Regions from separate parts of the Blastococcus carthaginiensis genome, predicted to be linked through region 1. Evidence: riboswitches for the same ligand, from Rfam matches in the RefSeq annotation. Region 1 holds a riboswitch; each other region holds the start of a gene.
What was found. Region 1 has a riboswitch for S-adenosylmethionine ahead of thrC (threonine synthase). Riboswitches for the same ligand answer to the same signal wherever they lie in the genome.
Positions count from the first base shown of each region.

Region 1 (9,812 bases):
CCTCGACCGTCGACCTCGCGGTCGCCTCGCCCAGCGGCAGCGCCACCCTGTTCGCCAAGCTCTACGACGTCGGCCCGGACGGCGCGACCACGCTGCCCGGCGGGCTGGTCGCGCCCCTCGCGCTCACCGGCATCTCCACCGATCCCACCGCCCCGACGCGGGTGAGCGTCACGCTCCCGGGCATCGTGCACCGCTTCGAGACCGGTCACACGATGCGCGTGCTGGTCTCCTCCACCGACCAGGCGTTCGCGCTGCCCGACGAGGCGGCCGTCTACTCGGTCGGGCTGGCCTCGGACGTCGCCCCCAACGGCGTGGCCGCCGGTGAGGCGACCCTGGCCGCCCCCGAGGTGGACGGCCGCGACGAGTCCGCGGCCGGTACCTCGCGCTGGTGGGTGCTGCTCGCCGTCCTCGCCGGCCTCGGGCTGCTGGGCTGGCTGGTTGCCCGCTGGTGGGGCAGCCGCCGCGACCGGCGAATCTCGGAGGTCCAGCCGGACGGCGAGGACGTCCCGCTGCGCTTCACCGGCGTGACCAAGGCCTACAAGGACGGCTTCGTCGCCGTCCGCGACCTCTCCTTCGAGGTGCGACGCGGCCAGGTGCTCGGCCTGCTCGGGCCCAACGGCGCCGGCAAGACGACGTCGCTGCGGATGCTCATGGGTCTCATCCGGCCCACCGACGGGCGGATCAGCGTCTTCGGGCACGCCGCCGGCCCCGGGGCGCCGGTGCTGTCCCGGCTCGGCTCCTTCGTGGAGGGCACCGGTCTGCAGCCGCACCTGTCCGGCCGCGACAACCTGACCCTCTACTGGGCCGCCACCGGCCGGCCGGCCGAGGACGCGCACATGGACGAGGCGATCGCCGTCGCCGGCCTCGGTGCCGCGATCGACCGGCCGGTGCGCCGCTACAGCCAGGGCATGCGCCAGCGGGTCGCGATCGCCCAGGCGATGCTCGGGCTGCCCGACCTGCTGGTGCTCGACGAGCCGACCAACGGGCTGGACCCGCCGCAGATCCACGCCATGCGCGAGGTGCTGCACGACTACGCGGCGACCGGCCGCACGGTCATCGTCTCCAGCCACCTGCTCAGCGAGATCGAGCAGACCTGCAGCCACGTCGTCGTCATGGCCAAGGGGCAGAAGATCGCGCAGGGCACGGTCGAGGAGATCGTCGGTGCCGGCGGTTCGGTGCTGGTCGGCCTGGCCGACGGCGCCGACACCGACCGGGCGATCGCCGTCCTCGCCGGCCTGCCCGGGGTCACCGCCGGGCGCGCGGACGACGGCCTGGTCGCCGAGCTCGACGGCGCGCGGCGGGCCGACGTGCTGCAGGCGCTGGTGTCCGCGGGCATCGCCGTCGAGCAGTTCACGCCGCGACGCCGGCTGGAGGACGCCTTCCTGGCGCTGGTGGGGGAGTCATGACGACGGGCACCCGCGAGGACGACGGCCGAGGGAGCATCGCAGGGAGCGCCAGCGACCGAGGAGCGGATCGAGGCCGGAGTCGAGCCATGACGCAGCACGTGCAGCCCACCGGCGCGGTCGCCGGCTACCGGCCGGAGCGGACGCTGCGGCTGTCGGTCGAGCTGCGCCGGCAGTTCAAGCGGCGGCGGACCCTCGGCGTCTTCGCCCTGATGGTCGCGCTGCCGCTGGTGCTCATCGCCGCGCTGCAGCTGGGCGCCAGCGAGGAGGCTGCGGAGAACACGCGGATCAACCTGGTCGACGTCGCGACGGCGAGCGGGCTGAACTTCACCCTCTTCGTGCTGTTCGCGACCACCGGCTTCTTCCTCGTCGTGGTGTACGCGCTCTTCTTCGGCGACACCGTGGCGGTCGAGGCGCAGTGGGGGTCGCTGCGGTACGCGCTGGCCACCCCGGTGCCGCGGATGCGGCTGCTCCGGCAGAAGTGGCTGGCGGCGCTGGTGCAGTCGGTCGCCGCGCTGCTCACCCTCGCGGCGGTGGCGGTGGTCGCCGGGGGGATCGCGTTCGGCTTCGGGGACATCCGGACCCCGGTCGGCGTGGGGATCGACCAGGGCGAGGGCATGCTGCGGCTGGCCGGGATGCTGGGCTACCTCGCCGTCCACCTGCTCGTCGTCGGCGCGCTGGCGTTCTGGTTCTCCACCATCACCGACGCGCCCCTGGCCGCGGTCGGCGGGGCGGTGTTCACCATGTTCGTCTTCGCGATCCTCGACCAGGTGGAGCAGCTGGGGTCCATCCGCGACTGGTTCCCGACGGCGGAGGAGTTCGCCTGGACCGACCTGCTCCAGACACCCATCGACGACGGCGACCTGTTCCGCGGCGTGATCCAGTCGCTGGTCTACATCGCCGTCTTCACCGCGCTGGGCTTCCGCCACTTCGCCCGCCGCGACGTGACCAGCTAGTACTGCGGCCGGCAACGCTCGCCTGCGTCCCGAGACCGCCGCTGATGGCGACGGAGTGCGCAGATGGTCAGTTTTCGGCACGGGAACGGCGCATCTGCGCACACTGTCCTGGCCGCAAGAGTGGAGGGGGCACCGCAAGAGCGGGGACGGCGGCTCGCCTACAGGCTCTGCCGCACCGCCTGGGCCCAGCCCTCGCCCATGGCGCCGGCGGTGACCGCGGCGTTGGGGACGGCGGCGAGCGCGTCGGCCATGCCGTCGACCGCGGCGCCGTTCGCGGTGATCCACAGCCGGCCCACCGCGGGCGCCATGTCCAGGTCGCTGACGCTGTCCCCGATGGCCACGGCGTCGGCGGGGGAGAGGCCGCGGCGCTCCAGGTCCCAGGCGATCGCCGCGCCCTTGGAGATGCCGCGCGGCATCAGGTGGTAGACCCGCGGCGGGGCGGCATCGTCGGCCAGCCCCATCCACGAGGCGGCGGGGATCGCCCCGTTGTCCTTGAGCGTCAGCCAGCCCGTCCCGCGCTCGGCCAGCCAGGCGTCGACGGCGAGCGGATCCACCCGGCCGCGGAGCAGCGCGTCCGTGGCGTGGGTGGCGTGCCAGGGGGCGTGCCACTCCAGCCGCCCCGGGTGCGCGGCGACCAGGTCCTCGACGACGCCGAGCTCGGCCATGACGTCCATCGGGGTGCGGTCCCCGTACTCCGGGGGCAGCGCGCCGCGCAGCCGGTGCGTGGTGCGCCCCGAGCCCCAGCCGATGGTGGCGCCCAGCTCGGCGATGGCGCCGTCGGCGGCGAAGATGCGCGCGGCCTCCACCACCTGCTCGTAGGTGCGGCCGCTGACCAGCACCAACGCCGCCCCGGCACGGTGCAGGTCCAGCAGCGCGCCGGCCGGCCCGTCGGTCAGCTCCCGCCCCGCCGTGTGCCAGAACGAGCCCCGCGGGCCCACCATCGTGCCGTCGAGGTCGGTGTAGACGACGCGCGCGCTCACCAGGCCATCCTGTCCCGCCGCCGGGCGCCCGCCGCGACTGGGTAGAGTTCACGCCGTTCACTCATCCAGAGGGGCAGAGGGACACGGCCCGATGAAGCCCCGGCAACCGCCGTCCGCGCGTGCTCCGCGCGGCGGGAGGTGCCAATTCCGTCCCGCGCGGCTCGACGGCCCGCAGCGGGGAAGATGAGGAGGTAGTCGTCGCATGACCCTCACCGCACCCGGATCCGTCCAGGCCGACTCCAGCGCCGGCGGCCCCGTGCCCCCGTGTCCCGCCCGCGGGCTGGTCTGCCGCAACTGCGGCGCCACCTTCGGTCTCATCGCCCAGCACGCCTGCGCCGAGTGCTTCGGCCCGCTGGAGGTCGACTACGACCCCGAGCTGATGAAGGCCGTCACCCGCGAGCAGATCGAGGCCGGGCCGCAGAACATCTGGCGGTACGTGGCCCTGCTGCCGGTGGGTCAGGACCAGGCCGACCGCGTCTCGCTCGACCCGGGCATGACCCCGCTGGTCCGCGCCGACCGGCTCGCCGCCGAGCTCGGCCTCACCGGCGGCCTCTGGGTCAAGGACGACTCGGCCAACCCCACCCACTCCTTCAAGGACCGCGTGGTCAGCCTCGCCGCGACCGCCGCCAAGGGCCTGGGCTACACGAAGATCGCCGCCGCCTCCACCGGCAACCTGGCCAACTCGGTCGCCGCGCACGCCGCGCGGGTCGGCCTGCCGTCGTTCGTCTTCATCCCGAGCGACCTGGAGCCGGGGAAGATCGTGCAGTCGGCGGTCTACGGGCAGACGCTGGTCGCCGTCGACGGCTCCTACGACGACGTCAACCGGCTGACCAGCGAGCTCGGCGAGACCGACGAGTTCGAGGACACCGCCTTCGTCAACCAGAACGTCCGGCCCTACTACGCCGAGGGTTCCAAGACGATGGGGTACGAGATCGCCGAGCAGCTCGGCTGGCGCATCCCGGCCCAGGTCGTCATCCCCATGGCGTCCGGGTCGCTGCTGACCAAGGTCGACAAGGCCTTCCGGGAGCTGACCGCGGCCGGCCTCGTCGAGGCCACCGAGTGGACGATCTACGGCGCCCAGTCGGCCGGCTGCGACCCGATCGCCACCGCGTTCGACAACGGTTGGGACGTCGTCAAGCCGGTGAAGCCCACGGGGATCGCGAAGTCGCTGAACATCGGCAACCCGGCCGACGGCCCCTACGCCCTCGACGCGATCCGGCGCACCGGGGGTGCGGTCGCCCGCGTGGGCGACGACGAGATCGTCCAGGGCATCCGCGACCTCGCCCGCACGACCGGCGTGTTCGCCGAGACCGCCGGCGGGGTGACCGTCGCGGTGCTGCGCAAGCTGGTCGAGAGCGGTCGGCTGGACCCGGCGAAGGAGACCGTCGTCCTCAACACGGGGGAGGGGCTGAAGACCCTCGACCCGCTCGAGCCCGTCGTCGGCCCGACGCACCGCGTGGAGCCGTCGCTCAGGTCGGTGCGGGCCGCCGGCCTCATCGGCTGAGCCGCGGGTCGCCCGATCCGGCAACACAGCGGCGGGGAAGCCTCTGCACCCGGCGGGTGCTGATGTACCTTCTCGCGCGGTTCCAGTTCCATGTTCGTGGTATGCGGGCGGAAGAGCTAGGCCCGGCCCTCCGATCCAGAGGGGCCGTCCGCACGCACGAAACGTGGGAGCACACGTGGCACAGGGCACCGTGAAGTGGTTCAACGCCGAGAAGGGCTTCGGCTTCATCGCCGTCGACGGCGGCCAGGACGTCTTCGTCCACTACTCGGCCATCCAGATGGACGGGTACAAGAGCCTCGACGAGGGTCAGCGCGTCGAGTTCGAGGTCGTCCAGGGCGCCAAGGGCCCCCAGGCCGACGCCGTCCGCAGCGCCTGAGGACCACCCAGCAGCACCGGAGGCCCGGTCCCCCTCGAGGGGGCCGGGCCTTCGTCTGTTCTTGCACTCGCCGGGGTCGAGTGCCAGACTCGCTTCTGGCACTCGTACCCTTTGAGTGCCAATCAGGTCGGTCGGTGAGGCACCGGCGCGCGGGCCGAAGGAGCGTCCGCACCGCTGGTGTCGTCCGTCGCGGGCGCCGCACCCGGCCGTGCAGCGATCAACGCATGGAGGACATCACCACATGGCCAAGATGATCGCCTTCGAGGAAGAGGCGCGCCGCGGCCTCGAGCGGGGCATGAACACCCTCGCCGACGCCGTCAAGGTGACCCTCGGCCCCAAGGGCCGGAACGTCGTCCTGGAGAAGAAGTGGGGCGCCCCCACGATCACCAACGACGGTGTGAGCATCGCCAAGGAGATCGAGCTCGAGGACCCGTGGGAGAAGATCGGGGCCGAGCTCGTCAAGGAGGTCGCGAAGAAGACCGACGACGTCGCGGGTGACGGCACCACCACCGCCACCGTGCTCGCCCAGGCTCTCGTGCGCGAGGGTCTGCGCAACGTCGCTGCCGGCGCCAACCCGATGGCCCTGAAGAAGGGCATCGAGAAGGCCGTCGCCTCGGTCACCGAGTACCTCCTGGCCACGGCCAAGGACGTCGAGACCAAGGAGCAGATCGCCGCCACCGCGTCGATCTCCGCCGCCGACCCCGCCATCGGTGAGCTCATCGCCGAGGCGATGGACAAGGTGGGCAAGGAAGGTGTCATCACCGTCGAGGAGAGCAACACCTTCGGCCTCGAGCTCGAGCTCACCGAGGGCATGCGCTTCGACAAGGGTTACATCTCGCCCTACTTCGTCACCGACGCCGAGCGCATGGAGGCCGTCCTCGACGACCCGTACGTGCTCGTCGTCAACTCGAAGATCAGCTCGGTCAAGGACCTGCTCCCGCTGCTGGAGAAGATCATGCAGTCGGGCAAGTCGCTGGCCATCATCTCCGAGGACGTCGAGGGCGAGGCCCTCGCGACCCTGGTCGTGAACAAGATCCGGGGCACCTTCAAGTCCGTCGCCGTCAAGGCCCCGGGCTTCGGTGACCGCCGCAAGGCCATGCTCGGCGACATCGCCATCCTCACCGGTGGCCAGGTCATCAGCGAGGAGGTCGGCCTCAAGCTCGACACCGCCGGCCTCGAGCTGCTGGGCCGCGCCCGCAAGGTCGTCGTCACCAAGGACGAGACGACGATCGTCGAGGGTGCCGGTGACACCGACCAGATCCAGGGCCGGGTCAACCAGATCCGCAGCGAGATCGAGCGGTCGGACTCCGACTACGACCGCGAGAAGCTGCAGGAGCGCCTGGCCAAGCTGGCTGGTGGCGTCGCCGTCATCAAGGCCGGCGCCGCGACCGAGGTCGAGCTCAAGGAGCGCAAGCACCGCATCGAGGACGCGGTGCGCAACGCCAAGGCCGCCGTCGAGGAGGGCATCGTCGCCGGTGGTGGCGTCGCCCTCGCGCAGGCCACGGCCGTCGCGTTCGACAAGCTCGAGCTCGAGGGTGACGAGGCGACCGGTGCCAACATCGTGCGCGTCGCGCTCGAGGCGCCGCTGAAGCAGATCGCCATCAACGCCGGCCTCGAGGGCGGCGTCGTCGCGGAGAAGGTCCGCAACTCCGAGACCGGCTGGGGCCTCAACGCCGCCACCGGCGAGTACGTGGACCTCGTCGCGGCCGGGATCATCGACCCCGCCAAGGTGACCCGCTCGGCGCTGCAGAACGCCGCCTCCATCGCGGCGCTCTTCCTCACCACCGAGGCCGTCATCGCCGACAAGCCGGAGAAGAACGCTCCGGCCATGCCCGGTGGCGACGGCGGCATGGGCGGCATGGACTTCTGAGTCCGGCCACCTAGGCACCAGCACTGCCCGCCAGGGGCGGTCCCGCATCGCGGGGCCGCCCCTGTCGGCGACTCCGGGGGCCGTCGCCATCGAGTGCGACGACGTCGTGGTCATCCGACGCTGATGGCCACGACGTCGTCGCACTCGCCGCGGCTGTTCGGGTCTCCGGCGGGAAAGGGCACCACCAGTCGGCGAGCGCGTGGTGGTCGCGGGCGTCGAGGCGGAGGGCCTCGGACCGGTCCGGTGCAGCCGTCCTGCCCCCGTCCCTGCACGTCCCCGAGACGGGGGGGGCATCGTCGCGTCAGCCATCGGGCCACGGGGTAGCGGCCGGGGATGGCGGTGATCATCGGGACGTCGGGGTGGCAGTACCGCGACTGGCGCGGGGCCTTCTACCCGCAGAAGCTGCCCCAGCGCCTCTGGCTGGAGCACTACGTCCAGCACTTCGCCACCGTCGAGAGCAACAACGCGTTCTACCGGCTGCCCGAGCGGGAGACGTTCGAGAAGTGGCGCGAACGCACCCCGCCGGACTTCCGGTGGGCGGTCAAGGCCAGCCGCTTCCTCACCCACATCAAGCGGCTGCGTGAGCCGGAGGAGCCGGTCGCCCGCCTGATGGGCCGCGCCGAGGGGCTCGCGGACAAGCTGGACACGGTCCTGCTGCAACTGCCCCCCACGCTCAAGGCCGACCCCGAGCTGCTGCGCGAGTGCCTGGCGCAATTCCCGGCCGGCACCCGGGTGGCGGTGGAGCCGCGGCACGAGACGTGGTGGACCGACGAGGTCCGGGCGCTGCTGGAGCGCTACGGGGCGGCGCTGTGCTGGGCCGACCGCGACGAGCAGCCGGTGACCCCGCTCTGGCGGACCGCCGACTGGGGTTACCTGCGGCTGCACCACGGGTTCGAGGGCTGGGGGTACCGCCCGCAGACCCTGCAGCTGTGGGCCGACCGGCTGGCCGCCGCGTACGGGGACGGCGACGTCCTCGTCTACTTCAACAACGACCCGGGCTGCAACGCGGTCATCGACGCTGTGCGCTTCGCCGACGCCGTCCGCCGGACCGGGTCGGCACCCACCCGGGTGCCGACCGCGGCCCAGGCGACCGGTCTGGCGTGGGAGCCGGAGGAGCAGGCCCCTGTGTGACGGGGGTCAGTTCCCGCCGCGGCCCTGGTTCCCCCGGCCATGGCCGGCGGGCTGCCCGGTGGTAGCGGCGGCGGTCTCCCCGACCGATTCCTCGACCGGCTCCTCGACCGGAGCGGTGGCGTCGCGAGCAGCCTTCGCCGCATCGCGGGCGGCCTTGTCCGCCTCCCGGGCTGCCTCGCGGGCGGCCTTGTCGGCGTCGTGGGCCGCCTGGCGGGCCTGGGCCGCGGCCAGCGCCTCCTGGGCGTGCTCGTCGGCGTGCGCGATGGCGTTGTCCAAGCCGCGGAGCCCGGCGTCCTCGCCGGTGCTCTCCTCCTCGACGGCCTCGTCCTCGGTGGTCTCCTCCTCGACGACGTCCACGTCGGTGGCCTCCTCGTCGAGCGACTCCTCCTCCGTGGCGACCTCGGGCTCCACGGCGTCGACGTCCGGGGTGTCGTCGGTCGTGGTCACGTCCTCGTCGGAGCCCGGCAGCTCGAAGGGGGTCACCGTCTCCACGGTGCTCGCGACGGCGTCCTGCACCGGCGCGGGCAGGGCGCCCACGGCACCGGCGCCGGTGACCCCGGCGGTGGCGATGCCGACCCCGGTCGCCACCTGGGCGACCGTGCTGGCGCCGGCGAACTTCGCCGCCAGCGCGGCCAGACCTTCGAGCAGTGCCATGGATGTCGTTCCCCTCGGGCGGATGGCCGTCGGTACGGCCGTTCCCGTTCCTCTTCGGCAGGTGCCGGCGGTGGCTGGAGCCGAGCCACCCGGTCGGGGGACGGTCAGCGGCCCGGCGGGATCCGGTCGGCGAGGTGCGCGGCGAACCTGCGTGGTGGCCGGCCGAGCAGCGCGGTGAGCACCCGCGGGCTGCCCGTGAAGCCGTGCGCCCGGTACCAGTCGAACATCGTGGTGCGGCAGCGGCCGGCGTAGGTCCCGTCGTCCTCGGCCCGGACGTCGACGGCGGTGACCGGCCGCCCGGCACGCTCGGTGAGCAGCGCGGCGACGTCGGGGGCGGTGAGCGCCTCGGGGCCCACGGCCTCGAAGGTGCCGCTGTCGAGACCGTCCTCGGTGAGCAGCACGGCCGCCGCCTCGGCGACGTCGCGGAGGTCGACGAAGGACTGCGCCTGCGCCAGGCCCCACGGGCTGGGCAGCTCGCCGGTCGCGACGGCCGCCGTCGCCGCCCCGTCGAGGTTGCCGGCGTAGGCGCAGGGCTGCAGCACCCGCCACCGGGCGCCCGTGCCGCCGACGGCGCCGTCGAGCGCCTCCTCGACGACGTCCTTGGCGGCGTGGTGCGGCATGGCGCGGGCCTGCGGGCGGAGCACCGAGTGGTAGACGAGCCGGGGCACCCCCGCGCGGGCGGCGGCGGTCAGCACGGCCGGGGTGCCGGTGGCCTCGCCGGGGTCGAAGTTCGGCCAGATCACGTACAGGGCGTCGGCGCCGGCCAGCGCACCCGACAGGTCACCGGTGAGGTCGCCGACGACGACCTCGGCGCCGAGCGCGTCCAGCTCCGGGCGCGGCTTCCGCGAGGGCACGACCGCGCGCACCCGCTCGCCGCGCGCGAGCAGGGCCCGGACGACGGCGGTGCCGGTGGCCCCGCCCGCCGCGGTCACGACGAT
Region 1 is NZ_JASNFN010000039.1:14,229-24,040, reverse strand. Features, by position in the region: gene QOZ88_RS21465 (alpha/beta fold hydrolase) at 1-1,406, shown strand, start outside; gene QOZ88_RS21460 (ABC transporter permease) at 1,493-2,359, shown strand; gene QOZ88_RS21455 (HAD family hydrolase) at 2,518-3,339, opposite strand; SAM riboswitch class I at 3,398-3,529, shown strand; gene thrC (threonine synthase) at 3,542-4,843, shown strand; gene QOZ88_RS21445 (cold-shock protein) at 5,019-5,219, shown strand; gene groL (chaperonin GroEL) at 5,461-7,089, shown strand; gene QOZ88_RS21435 (DUF72 domain-containing protein) at 7,423-8,220, shown strand; gene QOZ88_RS21430 (hypothetical protein) at 8,227-8,874, opposite strand; gene QOZ88_RS21425 (SDR family oxidoreductase) at 8,979-9,812, opposite strand, start outside; gene QOZ88_RS21420 (Gfo/Idh/MocA family protein) at 9,812-9,812, opposite strand, start outside.

Region 2 (9,812 bases), on a different contig from region 1:
CGCTCACCGGCATGCCGATCGGCGGCGGCAAGGGCGGCTCGGACTTCGACCCCAAGGGGCGGTCCGACGCCGAGGTGATGCGCTTCTGCCAGTCGTTCATGACCGAGCTGTACCGCCACCTGGGCGAGTACACCGACGTCCCGGCCGGGGACATCGGCGTCGGCGCCCGGGAGATCGGCTACCTGTTCGGGCAGTACAAGCGGATCACCAACCGCTACGAGTCCGGCGTCCTGACCGGCAAGGGCCTGGGCTGGGGCGGTGCCCTCGTGCGCACCGAGGCCACCGGCTACGGCGCTGCGTTCTTCGCCGAGGCGATGATGGCCGTGCGCGGGGAGACCTTCGAGGGCAAGCGGGTCGTCATCAGCGGCTCGGGCAACGTCGCCGTCTACGGCATCGAGAAGGTGCACCAGCTCGGCGGGACGGCGGTGGCCTGCTCCGACTCCAGCGGCTACGTCGTCGACGAGAAGGGGATCGACCTCGACCTGCTCAAGCAGGTCAAGGAGGTCGAGCGCGGGCGGGTGGACACCTACGCGCAGCGGCGCGACTCCGCCACCTTCGTCGCCGGCGGCAGCGTCTGGGACGTCCCCTGCGACGTCGCGATCCCCAGCGCCACGCAGAACGAGCTGGACGGCGACGCCGCGGCCGTCCTCGCCCGCAACGGCTGCCGCTACGTCGTCGAGGGTGCCAACATGCCTGCCACGCCGGCCGCGGTGAAGGTCTTCCGCGACACCGGGATCGGCTTCGCCCCCGGCAAGGCGGCCAACGCCGGCGGCGTGGCGACCTCGGCGCTGGAGATGCAGCAGAACGCCTCCCGCGACCGCTGGACGTTCGAGCACAGCGAGGCCCGGCTGGCCGAGATCATGCGGGACATCCACGCCCGGTGCCACGAGACCGCCGAGGAGTACGGCTCACCGGGGGACCTCGTCCTGGGGGCGAACGTGGCGGGCTTCCTGCAGGTGGCCGAGGCGGTGCACGCGCACGGCCTCATCTGAGGCTCAGAGCTCGGCGCGCAGGATCTCGGCGGCCAGCGCGAGCGACCGCATCTTGCCCGCCGCGGACTCCCGGGGCAGGTACTTCAGCCCGCAGTCGCTGGTGAGCACCAGCCGGTCGACGTCCACGTCGTCCAGCGCCCGGCGCACCCGGTCGGCCACGACCTCGGGCGTCTCCACCTCGGGCGTGGACAGGTCCAGGACGCCGAGCGCGATGCCCTTGCCGCGGAGCGGGCGCAGCGTGGCCGGGTCGAGGTGGGACTGCGCGGTCTCCACGGCGACCGTGTCCACGGGGGTGTCGGCCAGCTCCGGCAGGAAGGAGTAGCCCTCGGGCCGCTCGGAGACCATCGCCGCGTAGCCGAAGCAGAGGTGCAGGTGCACCGGCCCGGGAGCGCCCTCCACCGCGCGGGTCACGGCCTCCGCGCCGTACTCCCGGGCCACCTCGGGGCGGGCCTGCAGCCAGGGCTCGTCGATCTGGACGACGTCGGCGCCCGCGGCGAACAGGTCGGCGATCTCCGCCCGGACGACGTCGGCGTAGGCCAGGGCCAGCGCGCGGCCGTCGCGGTAGTGCTCGTCCTGCGCCTGCTGCGCCATCGTGAACGGGCCGGGGACGGTCATCTTGACCGTGCGGTCGGTGTGCGCCCGCAGGAACCGGACGTCGTCGGCCTGGACCGGGGCCGGCCGGCCGATGTCGCCGACCACGCGGGGCACCGGGATCGGCTTGCCGGACCGGTTGAGGATGCTGCCGGGCTGGTCGACGTCGACGCCGCTGAGCGCCGTCGCGAAGTGGTTGGAGTAGGACTCCCGCCGGATCTCGCCGTCGGTGACGACGTCGAGCCCCGCCTCCTCCTGCGACCGGATCGCCAGCAGGGTCGCGTCGTCCTGCGCCCCGGCGAGGAGCTCCGGCGGGATCCGCCACAGCTCCGCGGCCCGCACCCGCGGCGGGAACTGGTGGGCGAGGCGGTCGCGGTCGATGAGCCAGTCCGGCTGGGGCAGGCTGCCGACGATCGACGTGGGCAGCGGCGGCAGGGGTGCGGCGGGCATGCAGGGGAGTCTGCCGAGCATCCGGCCCGTGCGCCGCGTCCGGGGCTGTGCTGTGCTGACGGGCGTGGCAGACAACTACATCGCGGAACTGCCCTTCGGGGCCCCGGCGATCGACGACGCGGCCTTCGTGGCGCCGACCGCCGTGGTGGTGGGGGCGGTCAGCATGGGGCCGCGGTCGAGCATCTGGTACGGCGCCGTGGCCCGGGCCGATCAGGAGACGATCGAGATCGGGGCGGGGTCCAACGTCCAGGACGGGTGCACCCTGCACTCCGACCCCGGGTTCCCGCTGGTGGTGGGCCGGGACGTGACGGTCGGGCACCGCGTCGTGCTGCACGGCGCCCGGATCGACGACGAGGTGCTGGTCGGCATGGGCAGCGTCGTGATGAACGGGGCGCACATCGGCAGCGGCTCGATCGTGGCCGCCGGGGCCGTGGTCACCCAGGGCAAGCAGTTCCCACCGCGGTCGGTGATCGCCGGCGTCCCGGCCACGGTCGTGCGCGAGGCCACCGACGACGACCTGCTGCACATCCGCGGGAACGCGGCCGCCTACTCGGAGCGGCTGCCCGAGGCGCGCAAGGTGCGGCCCGTCGTGCGCCGCGCCCTGCCGTCCGCCGGGCACCTCCCCGGCGACGACATGCCGTAGGAGTCAGCGGACGGCGAGCCACTCCCGGAGGCCGGTGAGCAGCCGGTCGACGTCGTCGGCGTCGCTGTAGGGGGCCAGGCCCACCCGCAGGCCACCGGTGTCGCCGAGCCCGAGCCGCCGGCTGGCCTCGATCGCGTAGAAGGAGCCCGCCGGCGCGTTGACGCCCCGCTCGGCGAGGAAGCGGTAGGCGTCGGCGGCGTCGCGCCCCTCGAAGGTCAGCAGCAGCGTCGGCGTGCGGTGCGCCGCCCGCGACCGCAGCCGCACGCCGGGCAGCTCGGCCAGCCCCGCCTCCAGCCGCTCGCGCAGCCGGTCCTCGTGCTCCTCGATCGCGGTCATCGCCGCGACCAGCCGCTCCCGGCGGGAGCTGCCGTCGCCCAGCGCGGCGAGGAAGTCCACGGCGGCCGTCGTCCCGGCCAGCAGTTCGTAGGGCAGCGTACCGAGCTCGTAGCGCTCGGGCACGGCGTCGGAGCTCGGCAGCAGCTTCGCCGGGCGCAGCGTGGTCAGCAGCGCCGGGTCGGCGGCCATGACCCCGCAGTGCGGGCCGAGGAACTTGTACGGCGAGCAGGTGAAGACGTCGGCGCCGAGCGCGGGGACGTCGACCGGCGCGTGGGCGGTGAGGTGCACGCCGTCGACGACGAGCAGGGCGCCCGCCGCGTGCACCCGCGCGGCGATCTCCTCGATCGGCGGCCGGGTGCCGATCAGGTTCGACGCGCCGGTGACCGCGACCAGCCGCGTGCGGTCGGAGAGCACGGCGGCGACGTCGTCGGCGGTCAGCTCGCCGCTGTCCGGGTCGAACGCCGCCCACCGCACCGTCGCACCCACGGCTTCCGCGGCCACCACCCACGGCCGGATGTTGGCGTCGTGGTCGAGCCGGGTGACCACCACCTCGTCACCGGGGCCCCAGCCGGCGGCGAGCGTGCGGGCCAGGTCGAAGGTGAGCGCGGTGGCGCTGCGCCCGAACACGATGCCGCCGGGGTCGACCCCGAGCAGGTCGGCCATCGCCGAGCGCGCGGCCAGCACCGTCTCGTCGGCGAACCGCTCGGCGGCGGTGACCGAGCCGCGGTTGCTGATCGGCGCGGTCAGCGTCGCGGCGACCGCCCGGCCCACCGCCTCGGGCACCTGGGTGCCGCCCGGCCCGTCGAAGTGCGCGGTGCCGCTGGCCAGCGACGGGAAGCAGGAGCGGAGCGCGGCGACGTCGAGACCCATGGTCGCCGACGCTAGCCGCCGCCCGTCAGGCCTCCCCGGCCAGGGCGGCGACGGCCGCCCGTGCCTCCTCCACCGGCAGCGCCAGCGTCGCGTCGCCCACCGGCAGCTCCACCCGCACGGCGCCCGGGTCGCCCGTGACCGCCGCCTGCGACCAGGTCCACAGGCCCTCGTCGGCGGCCAGCCGGCGGGCGACCGCGGTGAACGCCTCCGGGGTGGTGCGCAGCAGCAGGTGCAGCATCGGCGTCTGCGGCGGGTCGGGGACGACGGTGACGCCGGGCAGGTCGCGCACCGCGGCGGCGATCTCGCGGGCGCGCGCCAGGTAGGCGGGCATCAGCGGCAGCCGCCGGCGCAGGCAGGCCAGCGCCGACGCCGCCCCCGGCCAGAGGCCGAACAGCGTGCCGCCCAGGCGGCGGCGCCACTCGCGGACCTCGCCCACGACGTCGGCCGGGCCGGCCAGGCAGCACCCGGCGAGCGCCCCGATGCCCTTGTAGAAGCTGACGTAGGCGGTGTCGAACAACCCCGCGATCTCGGCCGGCGTGCGGTCGTAGCCGGCCGCGGCCTCCCACAGCCGGGCGCCGTCCAGGTGCGCGGCCGCACCGCGTTCCCGTGCCCAGGTCACCTGCGCGACGAGGTCGTCCCACGGCGGCATGGGGCCGCCGAGGTCGCGCTGCGGCAGCTCCACCAGCAACGCGGCGGGCTGCTCGGCCACGGCATCGAGGTCGGCGCGCAGCAGCAGCCGGTAGCGGTTGCCCGCCGGGCGGAGCAGCATGCCGTGCAGCCGCTCGAACGCCTGCTCCTCGTGCCGGATCAGGTGGCTCTCGGGGTGGCAGACGACGGTGCGCCGGCCGCGCCGCTCCGCGTGCACCCGCAGCGCCGCCTGCTGGGCCATGACGCCGCTGGGCAGGTACACCGCCGCGGGCACCCCGAGCAGCTGCGCGACCTCGGCCTCCAGCTCGGCCACCACCCCGCCGTCGCCGTACCGGTCGGGCGCGGTGCCGGGCGGGACCGTCGCCAGCAGGTCGGCCGGCCGCCACGCGCCGTGCCCGGTCAGCGAGCGGGTGCAGCCCTCGCGCAGGGCGAGGAGGTCGTCGTCCACCCGGCCAGTCTCGCCCGCGGGCTGCTCAGTGGTGGCGCCGCCCCTCGGCAAGCATCTGTACGGCGGCGGCGATGCGCTTCGCCCGGCCGGCCGGGGTGACGGCGGTGTGCACCCGCCACAGGACGGCGTAGCGGTTCTGCCCGTCGAGGGCGTCGAACGCGGCGCGCGCCCCCGGCTCGGCGTCCAGCGCCGCGGCGAGGTCGTCGGGCACGGTGATGGTCGCCGCACCCGGGTAGGCGCGTTCCCACCGGCCGTCGGCCCTCGCCGCCTCCACCGCCGCCAGGCCGGCCGGGCGCATCCGCCCCTCGGCGGTCAGCCGTTCCACGGTGGCGACGTTCTTCTGCGACCAGACGCTGCGCGGGCGGCGCGGGGTGAGCCGCAGCAGGTGGTAGGAGTCGTCCAGCCGCAGGCCCCGCCCGTCGATCCAGCCGAAGCACAGCGCCGACTCGACCACCTCCGCCGAGGTGATCGAGGCGATGCCCGAGCTCTTGCGCGCGATCTGCACGTAGAGGCCGGGCGCGGTGGCGTGCTCGGCCTCCAGCCAGGCCTCGAAGGCGGGCTGGTCGCGGAACGGCAGCATCGGCAGGTCCGTCGGCACGGGCACGCCACCATCCTGGACCCGGGGTACGACGTTCCCGGCGCCGTCAGCCCGCGAGCAGCTCGCGCAGCAGCGCGTCGACCACCGCCGTCTCGACGAGGAAGCCGTCGTGCCCGTAGGGGGAGCGGATCAGCCGCAGCGGGACGCCGAGGGCGTCGGCCACCCGCTGCTGCTGCTCGACCGGGTACAGCCGGTCGCTGTCCACGCCGGCGACCAGTGCGCGGGCGGTCACCCGGCCGAGCGCCGCCTCCACGCCGCCGCGGCCCCGGCCGACGTCCCAGGTGTTCATCGCCTCGGTCAGCACCACGTAGCTGCCGGCGTCGAACCGGCCGGCGAGCTTCGCCCCGTGGTGCTGCAGGTAGGAGGCGACGGCGAAGCGGCCGTCCTCCTGCAGGCGCGGCCCGAAGCGCGCCTCCAGCTCCGCGGCGCTGCGGTAGGTGAGATGGGCGATCCGGCGGGCGACGTCGAGGCCGTCCACCGGGGGGGCGTCCAGCGGGTAGTCGCCGTCCCGCCAGCGCGGGTCGCCCCGCACGGCGGCCTGCTGCGTGGTCTGGGTGCCGATCTGGTCGGCCGAGGCGACGGCGGTCGAGGCGAGGAAGAACAGCCCCGCCACCCGGCCGGGGAACCGGACCGCCCACTCCAGCGCCCGCATGCCGCCCATCGAGCCCCCGGCCACGGCGGCGAAGCGCTGGACGCCCAGCGCGTCGGCCAGCGCCGCCTCGGCCCGCACCTGGTCGCCGACGGTCACCTCGGGGAAGCGCGCGCCCCAGGGCCGGCCGTCCGGCGCCGCCGACGACGGCCCGGTCGTCCCCTGGCAGCCGCCGAGGACGTTCGCGCAGACGACGAAGAAGCGGTCGGTGTCCAGCGCGGCGCCGGGGCCGACGACGCCGCCCCACCAGCCCGGCGTCGGGTGGCCCGGGCCGGCCGCGCCCACGACGTGGCTGTCGCCCGTGAGCGCGTGCTCGACCAGCACGGCGTTGCCGCCGTCCGGGGCGAGCGTCCCCCGGGTCTCGTAGGCGATCCGGATCCCGGGCAGGCTCCCGCCGCGCTCCAGCTCGAACGGGGCGGGCAGGTCGAGGAACCGCCGGTCGCCCGCCGGATCCCCCTCGACCCACCCGCCCATGTCAGGCGGACTTGGCGGCGCGGAACCCGGCCTCCAGGTCGGCGAGGATGTCCTCGATCCCCTCCAGGCCGACGGCGAGGCGCACCAGGCCCGGCGTGACGCCGGCGGTGAGCTGCTCCTCCGGGGTCAGCTGCGAGTGCGTCGTCGAGGCCGGGTGGATGACCAGGCTGCGCACGTCGCCGATGTTGGCGACGTGGCTGTGCAGCTCGAGGGCCTCCACGAACCGCTTCCCGGCCTCCACGCCGCCGTGCAGCTCGAAGGTGAGCACGGCGCCGGCGCCCTTCGGGGCGTACTTCTGCTGGGCCGCGTGCCACGGGGAGGAGGGCAGGCCGGGGTAGTTGACCCGCTCGACGGCGTCGTGGGCCTCGAGGAACTCGGCCACCCGCTGGGCGTTCTGCACGTGCCGCTCCATGCGCAGCGACAGCGTCTCGATTCCCTGCACCACCAGGAAGGCGTTGAACGGGGAGACCGCCGGCCCGAGGTCGCGCAGCAGTTGCACCCGCGCCTTGAGCGCGAACGCCGGCGCGCCGAGGTCGGCGTAGACGACACCGTGGTACGTGGGGTCGGCGGTGGTGAACATCGGGTGCCGGCCGCCGGTCCAGTCGAACGAGCCGCCGTCGACGATCAGCCCGGCGACGACCGTGCCGTGGCCGCCGAGGTACTTGGTGGCCGAGTGGACGACGACGTCGGCGCCGAACTCCAGGGGCCGCACCAGGTACGGCGTGGCGATGGTGTTGTCGACGATCAGCGGGACGCCGTTGCGGTGGGCGACCCCGGCGACGGCCTCGATGTCGAGGATGTCGCCCTTGGGGTTGCCGATCGACTCGGCGAAGAACGCGCGGGTGTTCTCCTGGACGAGCGACTGCCAGTTCTCCGGGTCGTCGGGGTCCTCGACGAAGGAGACGGTGATGCCCATCTTCGGCAGCGAGTGGTGCAGCAGGTTGTAGGTGCCGCCGTACAGCGACGCGGAGGCCACGATGTGGTCGCCGGCCTCGGCGAGGTTGAGGATGGCGAGGGTCTCCGCGGCCTGGCCGGAGGCGACGGCGAGCGCGGCGACGCCGCCCTCCAGCGACGCCACGCGCTGCTCGAGCGCGTCCTGCGTCGGGTTCATGATCCGCGTGTAGATGTTGCCCATCTCGGCCAGCGCGAAGAGGTCCGCGGCGTGCTGGGTGTCGCGGAACTGGTAGGCGGTGGTCGCGTAGATCGGCAGCGCGCGGGCGCCGGTCGTGGGGTCGGGGCTCGTGCCGGCGTGGATCTGCCGGGTCTCGAAGCTCCAGCTCTGCGGGTCGGTCATGCGCCGTCTCCTTCGCTCGCGGGAGATCCCGCGGCGCACGGGAACTCCGTCCTTGCCGGTGGCGGGACGCCGGCCGGCCGGCTCTTCCCCTGGAGCACCTCAGACGGAGTTGAGGTTGCCGGGCAGCCAGCCAGGTGCTTCGCGCTGCCTCTCAGGAGCCGACGTGATCGTAGGACGCGCCGCAGAGCACCGCACACCCGCCCCGGCCGGCGCAGCGATGTCCCACGTGGAACACCGGCCCCAGCGGCCTACGAGCCGGGCGCCGTCTCCCCGCCCGCGCCGCCGGTCGGCGCGGGGGCGGTCGTCTCCGGTGCCGTCGTGGTGGCGCCCGGCGAGGAGGGGGCGGTGGTGGTCGGTCGAGGCGTCGGCTCGGACTGCTGCGTCGTCGTCGCCGGCTCCTCCGTCGGCTCCGCCTCCTCCGTCTGCGTCGGCTCGGTGGTGCCCGCCGGGTCGGTGGGCTCGGTGACGCCGGTGTCCTCGGCCGGCGGGGTGGCCCCGGGCACCGGCGGCTTGACGTTGAGCCAGAGCGCGAAGACCGCGACGAAGAGCACGGCGAGCACGACGGTGGAGGTGCGGGCGCGGCCCAGCCGGCGGGGGATCGCCGCCCACCAGCCGTGCCGCGGCGCCGGCGACGCGCTGTCGGCGGGCGAGCCGGGCGCGGCGGCGGGGGCGGTGCTGACCGTGGGCTCCTCGGAGGCCCGGGCGGTGGGGTCGCGACGCTCGTCGGACGGGGTCACCGGGCTCCCTCCTGGACGGCCGTCGCGCCGTCCTGCGCCATGACCGCGGTCGTGGGCTGCGGCACCTGCATGCCCTGGTTGCGGAAGGCCTGGACGATGCGGGCGCGCAGGTCGCGCCCGACCTCGAACTGCTTGCCGGGCAGCGTGCGGGCGACCACCCGGACGTTCACCTCGTCCAGGCCGAGGGTCTCGACGCCCATCACGGTGGGCGGGTCGAGCAGCAGCGGCCGCATCGCCGGGTCGCGGAACGCCTCCCGGCCCACCCCGCGCAGGATCTCGTTGGCCCGGGTCACGTCCACGGTGGTCGGCACGGGGACGTCGACGACGGCGCGCGCCCAGTCGCGGGACAGGTTGACGACCTTGACGATCTGGCCGTTGGGCACGGTCACCACCTCGCCGTCGGGGGAGCGCACGCGGGTGACCCGCAGGGTGACGTCCTCGACCGTGCCGTTGGCCGGGTCGCCGCCGCCGACCACCTGGATGGAGACGACGTCGCCGAACCCGTACTGGCGCTCGGTGATGATGAAGAAGCCGGCCAGCACGTCGCCGACGATGCGCTGCGCGCCGAAGCCCAGGCCCACGCCCAGCACGGTCGCCGGCGCGACGAGGCCGGTCACCGGGATGCCGAGGCGGTCGAGGATGAAGAACACCGAGATCGAGTAGATGAGCACGACCAGGGCCCAGGTGAGCACCTGGGTCAGCGAGTGGCGGTGCTTGGCCGCCTCCGACCGGACCAGCGCGTCGCCGCCGGTGGAGTTGCGGTCGATCCGGTCGGTGATCCTGCCGCCGACCCAGCCCACGAAGCGGGCCAGCAGGACCGAGCCGAGGACGATGAGCACGACCTCGAGACCCCGCCCGGACAGCCAGTCGAGCACGTCTCTCAGCGCGTCCACGGGGCAGCACTCCGATCGTCGGGGGAAGCGACCCTCCCACCTTGCGCACCGCCGGGCGGCGATGCCAACCGGATCCGGAGCGTACCGCCGCGCCGACCGGCGGACGCGCCGCTGACCTGCGGCACAGCGCCCGTGGAGAGATCCCTCACGGCCCGCTCACCGCGGCTCGACGAACAGCGACTGGCTGGA
Region 2 is NZ_JASNFN010000001.1:120,567-130,378, forward strand. Features, by position in the region: gene gdhA (NADP-specific glutamate dehydrogenase) at 1-992, shown strand, start outside; gene QOZ88_RS00555 (uroporphyrinogen decarboxylase family protein) at 996-2,033, opposite strand; gene QOZ88_RS00560 (gamma carbonic anhydrase family protein) at 2,098-2,676, shown strand; gene QOZ88_RS00565 (cysteine desulfurase-like protein) at 2,680-3,882, opposite strand; gene QOZ88_RS00570 (threonine aldolase family protein) at 3,908-4,978, opposite strand; gene QOZ88_RS00575 (YdeI/OmpD-associated family protein) at 5,004-5,582, opposite strand; gene metX (homoserine O-acetyltransferase MetX) at 5,623-6,699, opposite strand; gene QOZ88_RS00585 (bifunctional o-acetylhomoserine/o-acetylserine sulfhydrylase) at 6,701-7,993, opposite strand; SAM riboswitch class IV at 8,037-8,152, opposite strand; gene QOZ88_RS00590 (hypothetical protein) at 8,242-8,730, opposite strand; gene QOZ88_RS00595 (mechanosensitive ion channel family protein) at 8,727-9,623, opposite strand; gene QOZ88_RS00600 (thioesterase family protein) at 9,780-9,812, opposite strand, start outside.
Region 2: another riboswitch for S-adenosylmethionine. It lies ahead of QOZ88_RS00585 (bifunctional o-acetylhomoserine/o-acetylserine sulfhydrylase); the one in region 1 lies ahead of thrC (threonine synthase).

Region 3 (9,812 bases), on a different contig from region 1:
CGGTGACGGCAATGGCCCGGCTGTCGTAGTCGTTGTCGGGCCGGGGGACGAGCGCCAGCAGCACCGGGATCATCGCTGCGCAATCCGCGTCCTCGGGTGCGGGGATGATGCGGCTCAGGTCGTGTGTGTGGGCCAGGATGAAGCGGCGGAGCGCCGGCGCCGCGTCACGCCAGACGGCGAAGCCGAATCCGCGCTGGAGGTCGCCGGGCGGGAGGACGGTCAGTTGCGCCTCTGCGTCCAAATAGAGGCCTGTCTGCGTCGATGCCACCGTCGAATGGTCGCAGACGGTGCTGCCTTCACTCCGCTATGCGACTGACTCCTCGGGCGAGGGCACCCGGGCGTGGCTGCTGCGCATCCGGCAGCGGGCCGGTCACTCCGGCCGTCCGCAACCGCTCACGGTGCCGTTTCTGTCGGTGCGCCGTGGCATCCTCGGCTCGACGTCTAGGAAGGGACGCGTGTGGCAGCTCGACTGGCAGCGATCTCGGTTCGAGGGCTGAGGTGTCTGGATGGGCTCGAGTTGTCGTTCGAACCCTTGACCGCGCTCATTGGCGCTAACGGTGCGGGCAAGTCGAGCACTGTGCGCGCGTTGCAGTTCCTCTTCGGCGAGGTGGACCTCGATGACGACGACGTCAGTGACGGGATCGCCGATCCGGAGGTGTCCGTCACCGGCGTCCTGACCGACCTGCCGGGGGAGTGGACGGAGCGGCTGCGGCCGTGGCTGTCCCCGGACGGCACTCTCACGGTCACCCGGTCCCGCGTGCTGGGTCCGGATAGCCGTGCGGTGGTGCGCTGGTCCTGCGACCGCGCTCAGGTGCCGGCCATCGCCGGGGTGCGTGCGGCTGTGGCGTCCGGCGCGCCGGCCGCGAGGCTGAAGGAGCTGTACGGCGAAGCGCGCGCGGAGGTGGGTGACGGGCTGCCCCCGTACAGCAACAAGCAGGCAGCCCTGGAGGCGCTGGACGCGTTCGAACGGGAGCATCCGGAGGCCGCGACCCAGATGGCGCCGGACTCCACGTTGCGCTTCGGCGGCGGCGGCGACTGGGACCTCAGCAGGATGCTGGAGCTGCTCGTCCTCCCGGCGATGCGCGACGCCGCCGATGACGCCTCCGACGGCAAGGGCAGTACCCTCGGCCGGCTCGTCGAGATCACCGTCCGCTCCGGTCTCGACCTCGATGGCGATCTCGCCGGGCTCTCCGAGCGAACCGCGCGGGCGTACGAGCAGATCCTCGCCGAGCGCGCGGCACCCCGCCTTCAGGAGCTGTCCGCCAGCATCACCGAGCAGATCAACGCCTTCGCACCGGGCACCCAGGTGACCCTGGCCTGGCAGCCGCGAGTTCCGGCCCTGGCGCCGCCCCAGGTCCGCGCCCGCATCGTCGAGTCGGGCCACGAAGCCGACATCGGGCGGCAGGGGCACGGAGTGCAGCGCGCGTATGTCTTCTCCCTTCTGCGCGCCCTCCTCGACGCCCGGCGCGGGCAAAACAGCACGGACCAACCCGGGCTTCTGCTGGTGATCGAGGAACCCGAGGTCTACCAGCATCCAGTCCGCGCCCGGTACGTCGCCCGTGTCCTTGCAGATCTTGCGCGAGACCCCGTCCGGTCCACCCAAGTCGTGTACACCACCCACAGTCCGTACTTCGTGTCGGTCGACGACGTCCCTTCCGCGCGACTGCTGCGGCTCTGCCCGACAGGCGGCGAGGCGGGGCCGGCGGCTTGCACCCGGGCGTTCACCGCATCCCTCACGACGATCGCTGAGCGGCTCGAGGCTGCCCGGCAGGGAAGCGGGCAGCGCTGGACCGCCGAGCGCGTCGCGGCCCAGTTGCCCGCCCTACTCGGGTCCAGGCTGTCGGAGGGGCTATTCGCCGAGGCGGTGGTGCTCGTGGAAGGGGACGAGGACCTGGGGCTGATCGACGGCGCCGCGACGGCCGTCGGCGTGGATCTCGCCGCCGCCGGAATCGCCCTCGTCGCTGTGCAAGGCAAGTCCAACCTGCTCCTGGCGGCCGAGGTCGTCCGCGCGCTGGGTGTGCCGGAGTACGTGGTGTTCGACACCGACGAGAAGCCGGCTGGCCAAGCGAGCGACCCTGGAGCCTTGCGGCTCAACGGGATGCTCGCGGAGTTGGCCGGCGGTCCGGACGAGGAACGGCCGTTGACAACCGTCCAGCCCCGGTGGGCCGCGGCGAAGCCCACGCTGCGCGCCGTGCTGAACGACGAGGTTGGCGCCCAGGTCGTGCGCGAGGCTTACACGCGGACCGCGCGAGCGATGGGTCTGCCGGAGTCGACGGAGAAGAACGGACACATGGTCCGGACCGCCATGCTCGAGCTGTACGGCGCCACGAAGCGCTCCGAGACGCTGGATCGGATCGTCGAGGCGGTGACCGACCTCACCGTGAAGGGTTGACGGCGGAGGCCCCGCCCCGAAATCGTCGTCGGGGACCGCTACTGTCGCTTCTGACGGACTGCGCATGCGGGAACCGTCACCCGGAGCCGGGACTGCGCACGCGGGAACCGGCCCGGGGAGCCGGCCAGCTGGCCGGAAGTGGAGGCGCCCTCCCAGCTGGGTGGGCGCCTCCGCCGCTGACAGGAGGATGGCCCGGCGTGTACTTGCTCGCCCTGGACGAGTCTGGGACGCACAACGAGGCACCGGTCCTCCTTCTGGCCGGACTCGCCGTTCATGAGGCCGACGTCCGGCCCTTGGAGCGGGCGTTGCACGCCGTGGTGGCCAAGCACCTCGGGCCGCTCGGACTCAATCCGCACACGCACGAGGTGCATGCGAAGGACCTGAAGACGCCGACACGCGGCAGGCCTGCGCGGGCCGGCTATCGGGCGACGCGGCCGAGCGAGTGGCTCACCGTCGACGCATCGGTCCGCCTCGCCGTCCTGGGGGACGTCTACGCGGCACTGGCCAACTTCGAGCCCGCCGACCCGGCTTACCCGCTGCGACTCCTGGGGGCGGTGATCGACCGCAGCCACAAGCGGTACGGGCCCGTCAAGGCTGCCGAGGCGAAGGCCTACGACCACGTGCTCCACCGGTTCGACGAGATGCTTCGTCGCATCAACAAGGCGGCGTCGGTTGAGCAGCGCGGGTTGGTTCTGCATGACCGCCGGACCGAGCACGAGCGCAGGATTCAGGACCAGGCCGCCGTGTGGCAGCGCAGCGGTGCCCGCTTGGATGCTCTGATCCAGGTGCCGGTGTTCACCGACAGCCGAGCCAGCCGGGTCATCCAGGCGGCCGACCTCGTTGCCTACGCGCTGTGGCGGCATTACCAGCCGACGACCGACGACGCGTACTCGACGGCGCTGTGGCCGCTGGTGGACACGAACGACCGAGATGAAATGAGCGGCGTCATCCATGTGACCCCGAAGTTCGGGGCGTGTCCGTGTCCGCCCTGCACCAGTCGCACCAGCTGACCACGTTCAGGGCGACTCGCCGATCCGGTCGTTAGCCCGCGCTCACCGTAAGCGTTGGGGAGAGCCCCTCCCGGATGGGCCGGTAGAAGGGGTCAACACCGCGTCGCACGGTCCAGTCGCCGCCAGCGGCGACGGCAACCCACGACCAGGCAGCGCCGTGTGCAAACTTCGGGCATTTCGTGTGCAAGCCGAGTGGCGCATGCCGCATTCGACATGCTGACCTGCGATTTCTCTTTTCGCCAAGATCCCACCCCGCTCCACCACGAAGGGCCCGGTCGGCAGACCGGGCCCTTCGTGCGTCCGGGGCCCGCGTGCAGCGCGCCCGTCGGTCAGGAGGGCCGGCTCGGCGGCGCCCCACCGGGTCCGCCCGGGGCAGCGCCCGTCCCGCCGCCGCTCGGCGTGGTGGTGGTGTCGCGCTCGGGTGTGCTGTGTGAGTGACGTCGCAGGTCGCGGACGAGAAAGGCCCCGACCTCCTCCGTAGACTCGCTCCCGCAACCATCCGGAGCGGCTGAGAGACCTGGCTCGTCGACGTCGCAGCAACCCCCCGCATCGGCGGGCGCGGGTGCTACTGCCAGGACCGATGGAGGAACACCATGCGGTACGAGCTGCTCTCGTGGGCCCGCCGGCACGTCGACCTGTGCCGGACCGGCACAGCCATGTGCCGCTGAGGCCTCCCGCCTCCCGCCTCCCGCCTCCCGCCTCCTGGCGACGCCCGCCCCACCGGACGGCGGGCGCGCACCCCAGCCACCGCGCACCGCGGGCGACCACGCCCTCGGCCGGGAACCCCGGCGGCGTCGCCGCGCGCCCGTGCCCGCTCAACCCCGAGGACCGCACCCCGTGATCGAACTGAAGGACGTCCGCAAGGTCTTCCCTGCCCGCGGGCAGGCCGGCGAGGTCGTCGCCGTCGACGGCGTCAGCCTGGCGGTGGACCGCGGCGAGTTCGCCGGCGTCGTCGGCCCCAGCGGCTCGGGCAAGAGCACGCTGGTGCGCCTGGTCAACCTGCTGGAGCGGCCCACGTCGGGTTCGGTGACCGTCGACGGGCAGCTGCTGACCGAGCTGCCGGACGAGCAGGTCCGGCAGGCGCGGCGCTCCATCGGCATGGTCTTCCAGCACTTCGAGCTGCTCGACTCGCGCACCGCCGCGGGGAACGTGGAGCACCCGCTGGAGCTCTCCGGCGTGGGCCGGGCCGAGCGCAGACGGCGGGCCGGAGAGCTGCTGGACCTCGTGGGGCTCGGCGACCGCGCCGGCGCCCGCCCCGCCCAGCTCTCCGGTGGCCAGAAGCAGCGCGTGGCCATCGCCCGCGCGCTCGCCGTCCGGCCGACGGTGCTGCTCTGCGACGAGGCCACCTCCGCGCTGGACCAGGCCAGCACGACGGGCGTCCTGGAGCTGCTGCGCCGGGTGCGGGACGAGCTCGGCCTCACGGTCCTCCTGATCACGCACGAGATGTCCGTCGTCAAGGCCGTGTGCGACAGCGCCGTGCTGCTGGACCGGGGGCGGGTCGTCGACGGCGGCCGGCTGGCCGACGTCCTGACCCGGCCGGGTTCGCCGCTGGGCGACGCCCTGCTCCCGGCGCCGGTGGCGGACGCCGGTGCCGCGCACGATGGCGCCCTGCTGCGGGTGACCGTCGCCGATCGGACGCCGGAGACCCTCGTCCTCCAGACGCTGATCGGCGAGCTGGGCCTGGCCGTCGAGATCGCCGGCGGGTCGGTGGAGACCGTCGCCGGTGGCCGCTACGGCCGGCTGCTCCTGCGGGTCACCGGAGGGGTTGCCGGGCTGGACGACGCCGTGCACCGGTTGCGGGCCGGCGGCATCCTGGTCGAGCGCGTGGCCGCGACCGCCGAGGTGGCCCGGTGAGCGACTGGAACCGCATCTGGCCCCAGCTGCTGGACGCCACCTGGGAGACCCTCTACATGGTCGGGGTCGCGGCCCTGGTCACCGTGCTCCTGGGCGTCCCGCTGGGCGTGCTGCTGACCGTCACCGCGCCGGGCGGGCTGGCCCCGCGGCCGTTGCTGCACCGGCTCGCCGGCCTGGTCGTGAACCTCGGCCGCGCGCTGCCGTTCATCATCCTGCTGGTCCTCGTCGCCCCGGTCACCCGCGGCATCGTCGGGACGACGATCGGCTCCACCGCGGCGATCGTGCCGCTGACCATCGGCGCCGTCCCGTTCCTCGCCCGGCTGGTGGAGAGCAGCCTGCGCGAGGTCGCCGCCGGCAAGGTGGAGGCGGCGCTGTCGATGGGCGCCCGCCGTCGCGACGTCGTGCGCACGGTGCTGCTGCCGGAGGCCCGGCCGTCGCTGGTCGCCGGCGTCACGGTCACCGTCGTCGCGCTGATCAGCTACTCGGCCATGGCCGGTGCGGTCGGCGGCGGCGGGCTGGGCGACTTCGCCATCCGCTTCGGCTACCAGCAGTTCCGCACCGACATCACCCTCGCGACCGTCGTCCTCCTTCTCGTCATCGTCCAGGCCCTCCAGTGGGCCGGGGACCGCTGGGCGCGCTCGCTCGCGCACGCCTGATCCGACCTCCACGGCGTCCGCCCGGCCGCCGTCCCACCCCGCCACAGAGGAGAAACACCACCATGCGCACCCGCTTCCCCGCCCTGCTGGCCGCGTCGGCGATGACGGCCCTGGTCGCCGCCTGCGGCGGCGAGGCCGAGCTCTCGGCGGCCGACGAGCCGCTGCGGGTGGGCGCCTCCCCGGTCCCGCACGCGGAGATCCTGCGCTACATCGACGAGAACCTCGCCGAGGACGCCGGCCTGGATCTGGAGATCGTCGAGTTCACCGACTACGTGCAGCCCAACGTGGCCCTGGACGACGGCTCACTCGACGCCAACTACTTCCAGACCATCCCGTACCTGGAGGAGCAGGAGGCCAGTGCCGGCTACGACTTCGAGGCGCTCGACCCGGTGCACATCGAGCCGCTGGGCATCTACTCGAGCACCCTGACCGACCTCGCCGACCTGCCCGACGGCGCGACGGCGGCCATCCCGAACGACCCGACCAACGCCGCGCGGGCGCTGCGGCTGCTGGAGGCCAACGGCCTGATCACCCTCGCCGACACCGGCGACGCCGCGCCGACCTCGCTGGACATCGAGGGCAACCCGAAGAACCTCGAGATCTCCGAGGTCGAGGCCGCGCAGGTGCCCCGGTCCCTGGCCGACGTGGACATCGCGGTCATCAACGGCAACTACGCCATCGAGGCCGACCTCGTCCCGGCCGAGGACGCGCTGGCGCTGGAGGAGGGGGCGGGCAACCCCAACGCCAACCTCCTGGTGGTGCGCACCGGCGACGAGGGGGACGAGCGCATCCAGGAACTGGAGGGGCTGCTGCACTCGGACGAGGTGCGCCAGTTCATCGAGGAGAACTACGAGGGCGCAGTCCTCGCCGCGTTCTGACCGCCGGGGCGGGGCACCCGCACGGGCGTCCCGCCCCGCGCACCGGCACACCGGGCGTATGTGTACGCTCGTTCCTATGAGCTCCCGGCCCGGTGCGGGCGACTCCCGGACGATGCGCGAGCGGATGCTCGCCGGCGACCTCTACATCGCCGACGACCCCGAGATCGCCGAGGAGAGCGCCCGGGCCCTCGACCTGGCCGACGCCTACAACGCGACGTCGGTGCGCCAGGGCCCGCTGCGCCGGCAACTGCTGGCGGAGCTGCTCGGCGCCGTGGGGGAGGGGACGGAGATCCGGCCGCCCCTGCGCGTCGACTACGGCAGCAACATCCGCATCGGCGCCCGCTGCTTCGCCAACTTCGGCCTGGTCGCCCTCGACGTCGCCCCCATCACCATCGGGGACGACGTGCAGATCGGCCCGAACGTCCAGCTGCTCACGCCCACCCACCCGGTGGAGCCGGGCCCCCGTCGGGACAAGTGGGAGGCGGCCGAGCCGATCACCATCGGCGACAACGTCTGGCTCGGCGGCGGGGCGATCGTGCTGCCCGGCGTCACCATCGGCGCGAACACCGTCGTCGGCGCCGGCGCGGTGGTCACCCGCGACCTGCCGGCCGACGTGGTGGCGGTCGGCAACCCGGCGCGCGTCGTCCGCCGGCTGGACGACCCCGCCCGGTGAGCGCCGACCCGACGACGGTCCGCCGTCCCCGCCGGCACGACCCCGGGCGGCGCGACCGGCTGGTCGACACCACGCTCGACGTCATCGCCGCGCAGGGGGTCGCGGCGGCCACGCACCGGGCGATCGCCCGCGCCGCCGACGTGCCCCTCGGGTCGCTGACGTACCACTTCGGCTCGCTCACCGAGCTGCTCGCCGCCGCCTTCACCCGGCACGTGGACGATGTCGCCGCGCGGTTCGACGCGCGCATGGCGGCCGCCCCGGACCGCGCGGCGGCGCTCGAGGCGCTGGTCGAGCACCTCACCGGCGACCTGCTGGGCTCGCAGCGCGACCTCGTGCTCGCCGTCGAGCTGTACGTCGCCGCCGCCCGGGACGCCGAGCTGCGCGCGGTCACCCAGGACTGGATGTCGCGGAGCCGGCGCAGCCTGGAGCGCCACCTCGACCCGGTCACCGCCCGCGAGGTCGACGCCCTCGTCGAGGGGCTTGTCCTGCACAGCGCGCTGTCCACCGACCCGATGGACGCCGCGCAGATCCGTGCCGCGCTGCTCCGGTTCGCCGGCTGACCGGGAGCTGGAGCCCGCCATGTCCTTCGCACCCGCGTCCGTCGAGCCCCCGCGGCTGCGTCGCGCCCGCCGCGCCGTCGCCGCCTGCTTCTTCCTCAACGCCGTCTTCTACGCCGGGCTGGTGCCCCGGCTGCCGGCGGTCAAGGCCGAGCTCGAGCTGAGCAGCACCGCGCTGGGCGCCGCGCTCGCCGCGGTGCCGCTGGGCGCCCTGCTGGCCGGGCTGTCGTCGGCGGCGCTCAACCGCCGGTTCGGCTCCGGCCGGGTCGCCTCCTACGGCCTGGCGCTGCTCGGCGCGGTCGTGTGGACGGTCTCCGTGGCGCCGAACTGGCTGGGCCTGGCCGCCGCCTTCCTGGTGGTCGGCGCCCTCGACGCCGTCGTCGACGTCGCCCAGAACGCGCACGGCCTCCGCGTGCAGCGGCTCTACGGCCGCTCGATCATCAACTCGCTGCACGGCGTCTGGAGCATCGGCGCGGTCACCGGTGGGCTGCTCGGTTCCGCGGCGGCCGGGCTGGGCATCCCGCTGCCCGTGCACCTCGGCGCCTCGGCCGTGGTCTTCGGCGCTGTCGCACTGGTCGTCTCCCGTGGCGTGCTGCCCGGTTCCGACGAGCCCGAGCCGGTCGCCGAGGAGGCGCCGCAGGAACGCCCGCGACGGCGGGCCGCGGTCCCGGCCCTGGCGGTGCTCGGCCTGCTCGCCGCCTGCGGCGCGCTGATCGAGGACGTCGGCGCGTCCTGGAGCGCGCTCTACCTGCGCACCGAACTCGAGGCGGGCGCGGCCGTCGCCGGGCTGGGCTTCGTCGCGCTGTCGGCGGCGATGACCGTCGGCCGGCTGACCGGCGACCGCGTGGTCGACCGGTTCGGCGAGCGGCGGGTCGCGCGGGCCGGAGGTGCGCTCGCCGCGGTCGGCCTCGGCGTCGCGCTCGCCTGGCCCTCGGTGCCCAGCACGCTGGTCGGGTTCGCGCTGGCCGGTCTCGGCGTCGCCACCCTGATCCCGGCCGTCTACCACGCCGCCGACGAGCTCCCCGGCCTGCCGCACGGCCAGGGTCTGATGGTGATCAACTGGCTGCTGCGGATCGGCTTCCTGCTCTCCCCACCGCTGATCGGGGTCGTGGCCGACGCCTTCAGCCTGCGGGTCGCGCTGCTCGGGGTCGTCCTCGCCGGCATCGGCGCGCTGGTGCTCGGGCGTGCCCTGCCGGGTCGTCCCGCCGCCGCTCCCACCCCGGCGGGGAACCGGCCGGACGGCGGCGGGTCCGCTCGGTGATCATGGTCCGGTGACCTCGATCGGGTGCCCGCCCGTGCCGTGCGCGGGCCGTGCTCGTTGAGCCGGACGTGACCACCGCGGGCGAGGACGTGCGCCGCCGGCTGACCGGCATGGCCGGGTGGGCGCCGAGCGGCCGGCTGGCCGTCCCGGTCATCGTGGGCCTGGTCATCGCGGCCAACCTGGTCGGCGTCGGCACGGTGGTGGTGCTGCTCCTCGGGGTCGAGGGCGACCGGGGCAGCACCGGCCGCGCCGAGGTGCTGTGGGCGGCCGCGGCCTACCTCGCCGTCGCCCTGCCGCTGGCCGTGCTCGCCGGGCTGGGGCGCCAGCGGGCCACGAACCGCTGGCTCATGGCCGGCCGCGGGCCCACGGTCGAGGAGGCGCGGCAGGCGCTGCGGCTCCCGCTGGACACCGCCCTGGTCGCCGCCGTCGTCTGGCTGCTGGGCGCGGTCCTGATGGGGGCGGTCGCGGCGCTCACCTTCCCCGACGCGCTGGTCGGCGCCCGCGTCGCCGTCGCCGTGCTGCTCGGCGGTG
Region 3 is NZ_JASNFN010000004.1:362,268-372,079, reverse strand. Features, by position in the region: gene QOZ88_RS06980 (AAA family ATPase) at 458-2,392, shown strand; gene QOZ88_RS06975 (DUF3800 domain-containing protein) at 2,590-3,402, shown strand; SAM riboswitch class I at 3,895-3,989, shown strand; gene QOZ88_RS23165 (putative leader peptide) at 3,996-4,070, shown strand; gene QOZ88_RS06970 (methionine ABC transporter ATP-binding protein) at 4,240-5,256, shown strand; gene QOZ88_RS06965 (methionine ABC transporter permease) at 5,253-5,912, shown strand; gene QOZ88_RS06960 (MetQ/NlpA family ABC transporter substrate-binding protein) at 5,975-6,790, shown strand; gene QOZ88_RS06955 (sugar O-acetyltransferase) at 6,867-7,463, shown strand; gene QOZ88_RS06950 (TetR/AcrR family transcriptional regulator) at 7,460-8,023, shown strand; gene QOZ88_RS06945 (MFS transporter) at 8,043-9,281, shown strand; gene QOZ88_RS06940 (adenylate/guanylate cyclase domain-containing protein) at 9,350-9,812, shown strand, end outside.
Region 3: another riboswitch for S-adenosylmethionine. It lies ahead of QOZ88_RS23165 (putative leader peptide); the one in region 1 lies ahead of thrC (threonine synthase).